DNA from 3 places in the Exiguobacterium sp. s168 genome. Region 3 is predicted to be linked to each of the others. Evidence: riboswitches for the same ligand, from Rfam matches in the RefSeq annotation. Region 3 holds a riboswitch; each other region holds the start of a gene.

Region 1 (3,210 bases), on a different contig from region 3:
TCCACGATTGGGAAGCAACCGCCCGAGTGTCGCAAGCAATGTACTTTTCCCGGATCCATTTGCCCCAAGCAGCATCACCCATTCTCCTGTCTGCAGGGAAAATGTCGCATCGGTCAGCGGATATGGTGCTTTCGTCGATAATGCAGCGACGTGTAACAAAGAGCGACCAGCTGTAGCGACGGGGGAAGGCACATGAAGTCGCGCCGCTTGCGGTCCATCTATGGGTAACGTCTCTAACATGTACGGATACAAAGAGGGAACGGCAATGCCTTTCGATTGAAGCCTTGTATACGCCTGCGGGAACAAATCCTGCGGATCTGCCGTCGCAGTCACCGATCCGTCTTCAAGTAAGACGATCTGATCGACATACGGCAAACAGACATCGAGTTGGTGCTCGATCAAGACGATCGTTAAATCGTGTTCTTTCTGAATCCGAAAGATCAACGCCATCAGCTCGTGTTGCCCGATCGGGTCAATCTGAGCCGTTGGTTCATCGAGTAATAAGATCGTCGGCTCAAGTGCTAGGACCGCTGCGAGCGCGAGACGCTGTTTCATTCCACCGGATAGACTCGCGATCGGTGTCGAGAAGGGGAGGGGGAGACCGACGAGTGCGAGTAAGCGTTCAATTCGTTCCTCCATCTCTTCGCGTGGAATCGAGCGATTTTCTAAACTAAAAGCGATTTCGCGTCCGATCGTCTCCATGCAGAACTGTTCTTCTGGATTTTGAAACAAGATTCCGACCGAACCGGACCGGGTAACGGTACCAGTCTGTTCGACTTCAATCGTTTCCGGTGTCAGTCCGGCAAGGGCATGAAGTAATGTCGTCTTGCCACTCCCACTTCGTCCGAGTAGAAGGGTCGTCCCTTGCTCAATCGTCAGCGATACATGATTGAGCACTGATTTCATCTGACCGGGATAGCGGATGCTGAGGTCGTCGACAGTAATCATGCGATTTCTCGTTTCGCACGTCCTGCCGCAAACCCGTTCAAGACACCAGTCGCAACAAGGCGACGGACGAGAATGGCTGCAAGCAAGCCACCGAGTAATGCGCCGCTGATCAATTGTAAGCCAGTTGTCGCAAGCAACGTCGTCGTTGTGTAGTAACCGAATCCGTTCGCGATTAGACTATAAACGATGCTACCAATCGCGGCTCCGACACCCGATAACATCAAGGTCCATGTGTCATAACGACGGTAACGCGTCATCGCGAAGACGAGTTCCGCACCAAGTCCTTGGCAGACTCCGATCAGAAGAGCGGATAAACCAAAATGACTACCTGTGAACAGTTCGACGGCTGCCGCGACGACTTCCGCAATTAAAGCGGCACCTGGCTTTTGAATGATTGCTGCGACGAGCGGACTCGCAATGATCCAGATGCCAAACATCCAGTTGGCACCGACAGGACCGAAGATCGCTGAGATTGGTAACCAGAGTGTTGACCAACCAAGATAGATGACGCCGCAAGCGACGGCGAGCATCATCATGACCATGATTTCTTTCATTTTCCAGTGTTGCATTAGATACGTCCTCCTTTGAATGGGGGAGACGCCAAAAAAGACCGCCCTCCGTAAAAAAGAGAGCGGTCCTCAGAAAAACTGCGCGCAGCAGGAGTCATTGGATGTGATCGCTCCACTTTCCTACGCTAGTATGAACTAGATCAGGTTCGAAGGGTCCGAAGTGAATCGTCTCAGCCAATTGGGCTCCCCTAGTGGATATGGTAATAGGTGATACGCTGTTCACTTTAGGCAATCCAGCGCCTGTTGTCAAGACACAAAAAAACGATACGCCGCAAAGGGCGTATCGTTAAACGACTTATTTATTGTCTTCGTTCTCTTCAGCTGTTTCTTCTGAAGACGCTTCTGTTGCTTCCGCTTCGTTGTCTTCGCCAGCTTCTGCTTGTGCCTCTGCTTCCTCGATTTCTTCAAGATCCTGCTCGAGTGTCGATTCGACAACAGCTGCGACTTGAATATCGCCTTCTGTAACGATGCGGAAATCTTTTTGTTCTGGAAGATCGGCTACAGAAATCGAATCGCCGATTTCGAGGTTCGTGACGTCGACTTCGACGTTCTCTGGTAATTTATCTGGTGTAGCGGCGACTGTTACTTTAAAGAGTGTTTGTGATAGGAAGCCACCAACTTTTGCACCGGCTGCTTCGCCAACGAGTACAACGTCTGCTTCGACTTCTGTTTCTTCATCCATTTTCACGGCGATGAATTCAACGTGATCGACTGTTGGGGTGAAGACATCCATATCACGGCGATTGATCAAGACGTTAATATTTTTACCATCGAGTTTGAGTGAAATCAAGACGTTTTCACCGTTTTCTCGGACGATTTTAAGCAATTCTTTTTCTTCAAACGCGATTGGTGTACTTTCCACTTTGTAACCATACACGACGCCAAGAGCTTTTCCTTCATGACGCAATTGTTTACGGAGTGAGCGTGGACGTACCTCGCGTTTTTCGGCTGTTAAATTAACTGACATGTTCATTTCCCCCTTGAATTTGGTATAGCCCTCAAAAGGTAATGAATGTAGGAGCAGGACGAATCCTGAACAATATGAATCATGCTAAGACAATCGGTTTCAGACTCTCATGAATCTGACGATTTCCTGACTTTGCATTTCTCTCCCAGGTCATTACGCTGATATTGAGAAACATGTGTGAGTAAGTCACCAGTTTGATGCGGTGCTAATGAGTTTATACCCCTATGTTTTAAATCCATAAACCTCTTTTTTTATCTTTTTGAAGTCGAAAGACCTCCAAACCGCTTGAAATCAAGGGTTGAGAGGTCTTTCATTTTTTTCATTCTTTATGGTGATTCGTTGATTTTCACGAACTAAAACACGAACTAGACGTTCAATTTGCCGCATCGTCGTCTGGCCCATCGTCGAAATTTGTAGCCACTGATTGTAAACGAGATAGTCGCTTTCGTACTGGACGTGATACCCCTGAATGCGCAGAGCGTCGCCTAAATCAGTTGCGGACGGATGAACGATCGTCAGTATTCCCGGCGCTTGTGCTTCCTGTTGTGCGAGCAGTTGGAATCCAGTTGCGCGGACGGCTTGTTCGAGATAGGTCATCTTGATTGCTGCTTGATTAAGATCGAGGGCATCAAGCGCTGCCTGACAGGCAAGCAACAGGTTCGACGAGCCGGAAAAGGCAACCCCTTCTGCGTAGAGCCCTAAATCCAGATAACGGGGAATACAGAG
Region 2 (3,210 bases), on a different contig from region 3:
AAAAAAACTAATTTCTACCATTGTTTTAGGAGCATTACTTATAACAGGAACACAACCGATTGCAGCAGCGACAATTAAAGAAAAAAAGGCTGAGAATGCCGCTGAACAACGTAAACTTGAAAAAGCAATCAAAAAACAAGAAGCTAAAATCTCAAAAGAGCAACGTCAAATCAATCAAATTGACGCAGCAATCAATGAAAAGATTTTCCAAGTCTCCGAAAAAAATAAACAAATTGAACAGTTGAACGTTCGAATCGATGAGTTAAAGGCAGACATCGTCCGTTACGAAGAAATGTTACAGAAACAGGAAGAACTACTCGGTGATCGTTTGCGTGTTTTCCAAGAAAACGATGGAAACTCGATTAAATGGGAAGAAGTCATTTTCGGATCGAAAGATTTAGGTGATTTATTTAGCCGTGTCATGGCGGGGAAAAAAATCGCTGAGCAAGACGATAAAATGATTTCGGATTACATCGCTACGCAACAAAAATTAGCAGAAGCAAAACAAGCGCTCGTTGAGAAAAAAGCGGAGCAAATGCAGGAAAAGAAAGTATTGATTGAACAAAAGAAAGCGTTAAAGCTTCAAATGAAAGAACGTAGTGCTACGCTGAAGAAATTACGAAAAGGGAAGACGAAGTTCACGACAGAACTGTTAGACGCAAAAGAACTTCAAGCGACTCTCGAAGCGCAAGAACGTGCAATTGCGGCAGCAAAGGCAGCCGCTAAAGCAGCGGCTGAAAAAGCAGCAGCGGAGAAAGCAGCAGCTGAAAAAGCCGCTAAAGCGAATGCTCAAGCAGCAAAACAAACAGGTAAAAGTTCGGAATCAACTGGTTCCGTTGCCCCGCCCGTTGTTTCGAGTGGAGGAAAATTCGTTCGACCGTCTTCTGGTGGAGTGTCACAAGGATTCGGACCAGCAAGTGGTGCGAATGGTTACACGTTCCACAACGGTGTTGATTTCAGTGGTTCGGTCGGGTCTCCAATCGTCGCGGCAGCAGCTGGAACGGTCATCACAGCATCAGGTGGTGGACCTTACGGCAATCATGTCATGATCTCTCACTTCCTAGATGGACAAGTGTACACGACCGTCTACGCACATATGAGTTCATTATCGGTTCGTGCAGGGCAAACGGTCTCTCAAGGTCAGCAAGTCGGGACACTTGGTAGTACAGGAAATTCAACAGGACCACACTTACATTTCGAACTACATGTCGGAGGCTATCAATACAGTGCTTCTTCTCCTCTAAATGCAGTCAATCCATTGGCATATCTGTAATCAAAACGGGCTTCGGCTCGTTTTTTTTTCTTCTCTATGCTACAGTTAAGGCGAAACGAATACTTGAGCAACTAGGGGAGCTGGAGGAATCCGGCTGAGAGGAAAACCAATCTGTTTTCGACCCTATTACCTGAACTGGATAATACCAGCGTAGGAAAGTTGAGACGAACGGATACCGGAATGCGTGTATAACGCTTTCGTATAGCGTCGACTGCTTTTTTATAGCGGTCGGCGCTTTTTTGTTGGTCACGACTCCCTTACATTGCTCGATGGGAAGGTGAAAAGAACATGAAACATGTACTGACGATTGCGGGATCCGACTCCGGTGGTGGAGCTGGGATTCAAGCAGATTTAAAAACATTTTCGGCTTTAGGCGTTTATGGAATGAGCGTACTGACAGCCGTCACAGCGCAAAATACGTTGGGAGTTCAAGCGGTGGAAGAGTTATCCCCAGAAATCGTAGATGCCCAGTTAACGTCGATTTTTTCAGACATTCGTGTCGATGCGATCAAAATCGGAATGGTCTCGAATGCGCAGACGATTCGTGTCATTGCTACACATCTCCGTAAACAAACAGTCCCTATTATATTAGATCCCGTCATGGTCGCTAAAGGCGGTCATGCCCTATTGCGGACGGAAGCTGAACAAGCATTGATTTCAGAACTTTTACCACTTGCGACACTCGTCACACCGAATTTACCGGAAGCAGAGCGTTTAACAGGACGATCGGTCACCAATCTAGAGGAAATGCGACTGGCGATGCATCAATTGGCTACACAGACAGGTGCAGTATTGCTAAAAGGTGGACATCTCTCAGGAGCTGCGACGGATTTGTTGTTTGATGGGGAAGTGGAACACCGCTTCACATCGGAACGATTAGACAATCAACATACTCATGGTACTGGTTGTACCTTATCCGCAGCGATTGCAGCGCGGATGGCGCTTGGAGAAGAGTTACAAGATAGTGTACGACAGGCGAAAAACTATGTCACGGAGGCAATTCGTCATGGATTTGCTCTCGGACAAGGTATTGGACCGACACATCATTTTCATTCACTTTGGAGGGATACACATGTTTACGACCATTCTTGAACACAAACCACTCATTCACCATCTGACGAACACGGTTACGATCAACGACTGCGCAAACGTCACACTCGCTGTTGGAGCATCCCCCGTCATGGCAGAAGACATTCGTGAAGTAGAAGAGATGGTTAGACTCGCGCAAGCTCTTGTCTTAAACATTGGTACGATCGATGCAGACATGCAAGCAGCTCAACGACTCGCAGTCCGTGAAGCGGGACGTTTGAATGTCCCAATCGTTCTTGATCCCGTAGGAGCAGGAGCAACGACATTACGTACTGCTTTTTCCAAAGAACTCATTGATCTCGGGTGTACGGTCATTAAAGGAAATGCTTCTGAAATCAAGACGTTACTTGGGGAAGACGGACGAACTAAGGGAGTCGATGCTGCGGGAGATGCAATTATGGATCGAGAAAGTATTCGCGTATTCGCTCGCAAACACAAATCTGTCCTCGTCGTGACAGGTCCGAACGACTACATTACGGATGGAACGCGCGAAATGGAATTACATGTAGGAACACCGCGTCTAGGAGACATCACGGGTACGGGCTGTATGACGGCCTCCTTGATTGCGAGCTTCCTCGGTGCAGGATATACGGCATTTGAGGCGGCTGTCCACGGGACATTTGTCATGGGAAAAGCAGGGGAACAAGCAGCCTCCGCGCAAGGTCTTGGTGATTTTAAACGAGAGTTGTTCAATGCCATCAGCCTTATGACGGAGCAAGACCTGGTGGAGGTGACAGAACGTGTCAATTGATTACTCCATCTATGCAGTGACGGATCGTCGGTACCATCCTGGAGTCGCGATCGATACGGTCGTTGAGGAAGCCATTTTAGGTGGTGCAACAATCGTG
Region 3 (3,210 bases):
TTATTGCTCGGCGGAAACATTACGTCAGAAGAGCAACTCTTGACGTTCACGCGTGCGATTCAAGAGACGAACCAAAAACCGTATGCGTTCGTCGGGATTGATGAAGAAGGCGGACGCGTCAGCCGGGTACCGGATCAACGATTACGTCTACCGACGAGTCAACGGATGGCGCAAGGAGCAGATGATGCGAAAATGGAAGACGTCGGACGTACGCTCGGACATTTGTCACGTTTTTATGGCTTCAACATGGACTTCGCACCAGTCCTTGACGTCAACAGTAATCCGAACAATCCGATCATCGGCGACCGTGCGTTAAGTGCTGATCCGAATACTGTCGCGACGCTTGGTACGGCCCTGATGCACGGGATGCAGGAGACGGGAACGATTCCAGTCGTCAAACATTTTCCCGGTCACGGCAATACGAGTGTCGATTCCCATGTCGGGCTACCGAAAGTGACGGCATCAAAGGAAGAATTGAAGCGGACGGAACTGTTACCGTTCCAAGAAGCGATTCAAGAGGGCGCCGAGATGGTGATGGTCGCCCATATTCTCTATCCCGCGTATGACGATACGAATCCGTCCTCGCTCTCAAAGCCGATCTTGACTGACCTCTTGCGTCAGCAACTCGGATTCAACGGTGTCATCATCACAGATGATCTCGTCATGGGGGCGATCACGAAACGATATGGTCTCGCAGAAGCGGCACGTCAGTCGCTCGTCAACGGAGCTGATATGGCGATGTTTTCAGAGGCAGGTGCTTACACAAAGGTTCATGCTGAAGTGATGCAAGCCGTCAAAGAAAAGACGCTGACGCCGGAGATGCTCGATGGCAAAGTGATGCGCATCCTGAAGCTAAAGCAGACGTATGCCGACAGCCAAGAGCAACAGCGACCGACGAAATCGGAGCTGATTCAGCAAGTGGAAGCGCTCAACTAGGACTAGCGAAGCAAAGCGACTCATGCTAGACTAATGGGGCAAGCCAATTAAACACGAAAAGACACTAGGGGAGTCTCCCAGCAGACTGAGACGGAAGTATCCGGACCCTTTGAACCTGATCTAGTTCGTACTAGCGGAGGGAAGTGGCTCGAAACCCTAGATATCCTTAGCGCTTCAGCGCATTTTCGGACCACTCCCTTCAACATCGGGAGTGGTCCTTTTTCGTATGGAAAGGAAGAACATGATGCGTTTACATCTGATTTCGACGGGATCCATTAATCCGCTTGACGAAATAAAGACCTTTCAATCCCTTCAACCATATACGGATCAGCTGCATCTACGTGAACCGAACTTATCGGCGGCAGACTTGCTTGATCTGATTGAAGCACTCCTTACGCACGGTTATTCGCCTGAACAGTTAACGGTTCATGACCGGGTCGACGTCGCCCATGTCGCAGGCATCGGTGTGCAGCTGACGCGCCGTTCCTTGCGTGTCCGCGATGTGCGACTTCATTTTCCGAATCTCGTCATCGGGAAATCGGTCCATTCACTAGCAGAGGCACTGGCAGCAGAAGCGGAAGGAGCCGACCGACTGCTGTACGGTCATATTTATCCGACAGCGTCGAAGCCGGACGTGCCACCACGAGGGATTGACGCCTTGAAGCAAGTCGTCACCTTCACGACGAAACCAGTCATTGCAATTGGCGGGATTACACCAGAACGCATGCCTGAAATCGCAGCGACCGGTGTAACCGGAATCGCCGTCTTATCGGGAATTCTCGGTCAAGCGGATCCACTTGCCGCCGTCAAGCATTATCAGGGGGTACGGGTATGACGAATCACATCATCATCGGCGGTGGAGTCATCGGTTTGACGCTTGCTTACGGTCTCGCCTGTCAGAATGAATCCGTCGTCGTCTTAGAATGCGGAGCAGGTGGACAAGGAACGAGTCGCGCGGCTGCCGGGATGCTTGCGACGGACATCGAGCTCAGAGAGGAATTGCATGCACTTGCCGCGCGAAGTCGTCGTCTGTATCCGCTGCTTGCACGTCGTCTCGAGCGAGAAACAGGCATCGATTGTGGATACCGGGAACAACCGTTTTTGTTAAAACGTAAAGGACGCGAGCATCTGTTTCCGGCTGTCGGTCAAATCGATCCACGACGACTGACGACTGCATTGATGTATGCCTTACGAAAGCGTGGGGTACCAATCGAAGAACAGGTGGAGGTCACACATATCGAAGAGAACGTTGACTTCATCAGGATCGAATCGAATGCGGGAATCTGGACCGGACGAACGGTGACGGTCGCTGCCGGACGGGGTTCGCAAGCCTTGCTCGATACAGCCGGCATTTCGATTGCGACATATGGGGTCAAAGGGGAATGTCTCGCCGTCCGTCTCGCGGGTCAGCCGTTACGCTCGATTCTGTTTGACGACGCCGTCTACCTCGTTCCGAAAGCAGACGGTCGGATTTTGATCGGTGCGACCGAACTGCCGCACGACGAGACGGTCGGTGTCAGTGTCACTGGAATCACGTCATTGCTTCAAGCAGCAGAACGACTGTATCCACCGATTCGTGACGCAGTCATCGAAGAAGTCTGGTCCGGTGTACGACCGCAAACGATGTCCGGCTTACCATATATCGGAGTCGCCGATTCATCCCGTCGGATCTTCCTCGCGACAGGGCATCATCGACACGGCATATTACTCGCACCGGCGACAGCGGAAGTCTTGGCAAATACATTACGGTTGATCCAAAAGGAGGAAGTCCGATGAACATTACGATTAACGGCAATGACCACACGATTGAACAGATTAAAACAATTGAGGACATGCTCACGCAACTCGGCTTAGGGGAAAAGCTCGTCATCGTCGAACAGAATCGACAAATCATCGATCGCATGGCGTACGGTCAGACAGTCGTTCGGGACAATGACACATTTGAAATCGTTCATTTCGTAGGAGGAGGATAAACATGCTGAAAATTGGAGAAAAGACATTTGAATCACGGTTATTACTCGGAACAGGGAAATATACGGATGCTACGGTACAGCAGGAGGCGATCGATGCGTCCGCTTCACAAATCTTGACATTCGCCGTCCGTCGGCTCGATATTTTCGACAAACAACAAGCGAATTTCTTGGAGTCACTTGATTTAGCGAAGTACGATCTACTACCGAACACGGCCGGAGCGAAGACAGCGGAAGAAGCTGTCCGACTTGCAAAGCTTGCGCGGGCATCCGGTATGTGTGACATGGTCAAGGTCGAAGTGAT

Evidence for each region. A riboswitch is a leader RNA that binds a small molecule or an ion and turns the genes downstream of it on or off. The one in region 3 is predicted to bind thiamine pyrophosphate.
Region 1: linked by a shared signal. The riboswitch ahead of KNQ15_RS07765 (ECF transporter S component) and the one ahead of KNQ15_RS15310 (thiamine phosphate synthase) in region 3 are both predicted to bind thiamine pyrophosphate.
Region 2: linked by a shared signal. The riboswitch ahead of thiD (bifunctional hydroxymethylpyrimidine kinase/phosphomethylpyrimidine kinase) and the one ahead of KNQ15_RS15310 (thiamine phosphate synthase) in region 3 are both predicted to bind thiamine pyrophosphate.

What each region holds. Positions count from the first base shown of each region.
Region 1 covers NZ_JACSNE010000009.1:74,746-77,955, reverse strand. Annotated here, with positions in the region: gene KNQ15_RS07770 (ABC transporter ATP-binding protein) at 1-948, opposite strand, end outside; gene KNQ15_RS07765 (ECF transporter S component) at 945-1,517, opposite strand; TPP riboswitch at 1,618-1,717, opposite strand; gene KNQ15_RS07760 (50S ribosomal protein L25/general stress protein Ctc) at 1,813-2,484, opposite strand; gene KNQ15_RS07755 (GNAT family N-acetyltransferase) at 2,776-3,210, opposite strand, start outside.
Region 2 covers NZ_JACSNE010000015.1:61,761-64,970, forward strand. Annotated here, with positions in the region: gene KNQ15_RS10150 (murein hydrolase activator EnvC family protein) at 1-1,273, shown strand, start outside; TPP riboswitch at 1,337-1,447, shown strand; gene thiD (bifunctional hydroxymethylpyrimidine kinase/phosphomethylpyrimidine kinase) at 1,562-2,365, shown strand; gene thiM (hydroxyethylthiazole kinase) at 2,346-3,113, shown strand; gene thiE (thiamine phosphate synthase) at 3,103-3,210, shown strand, end outside.
Region 3 covers NZ_JACSNE010000035.1:2,807-6,016, forward strand. Annotated here, with positions in the region: gene nagZ (beta-N-acetylhexosaminidase) at 1-936, shown strand, start outside; TPP riboswitch at 993-1,095, shown strand; gene KNQ15_RS15310 (thiamine phosphate synthase) at 1,178-1,771, shown strand; gene KNQ15_RS15315 (FAD-dependent oxidoreductase) at 1,768-2,712, shown strand; gene thiS (sulfur carrier protein ThiS) at 2,709-2,909, shown strand; gene KNQ15_RS15325 (thiazole synthase) at 2,912-3,210, shown strand, end outside.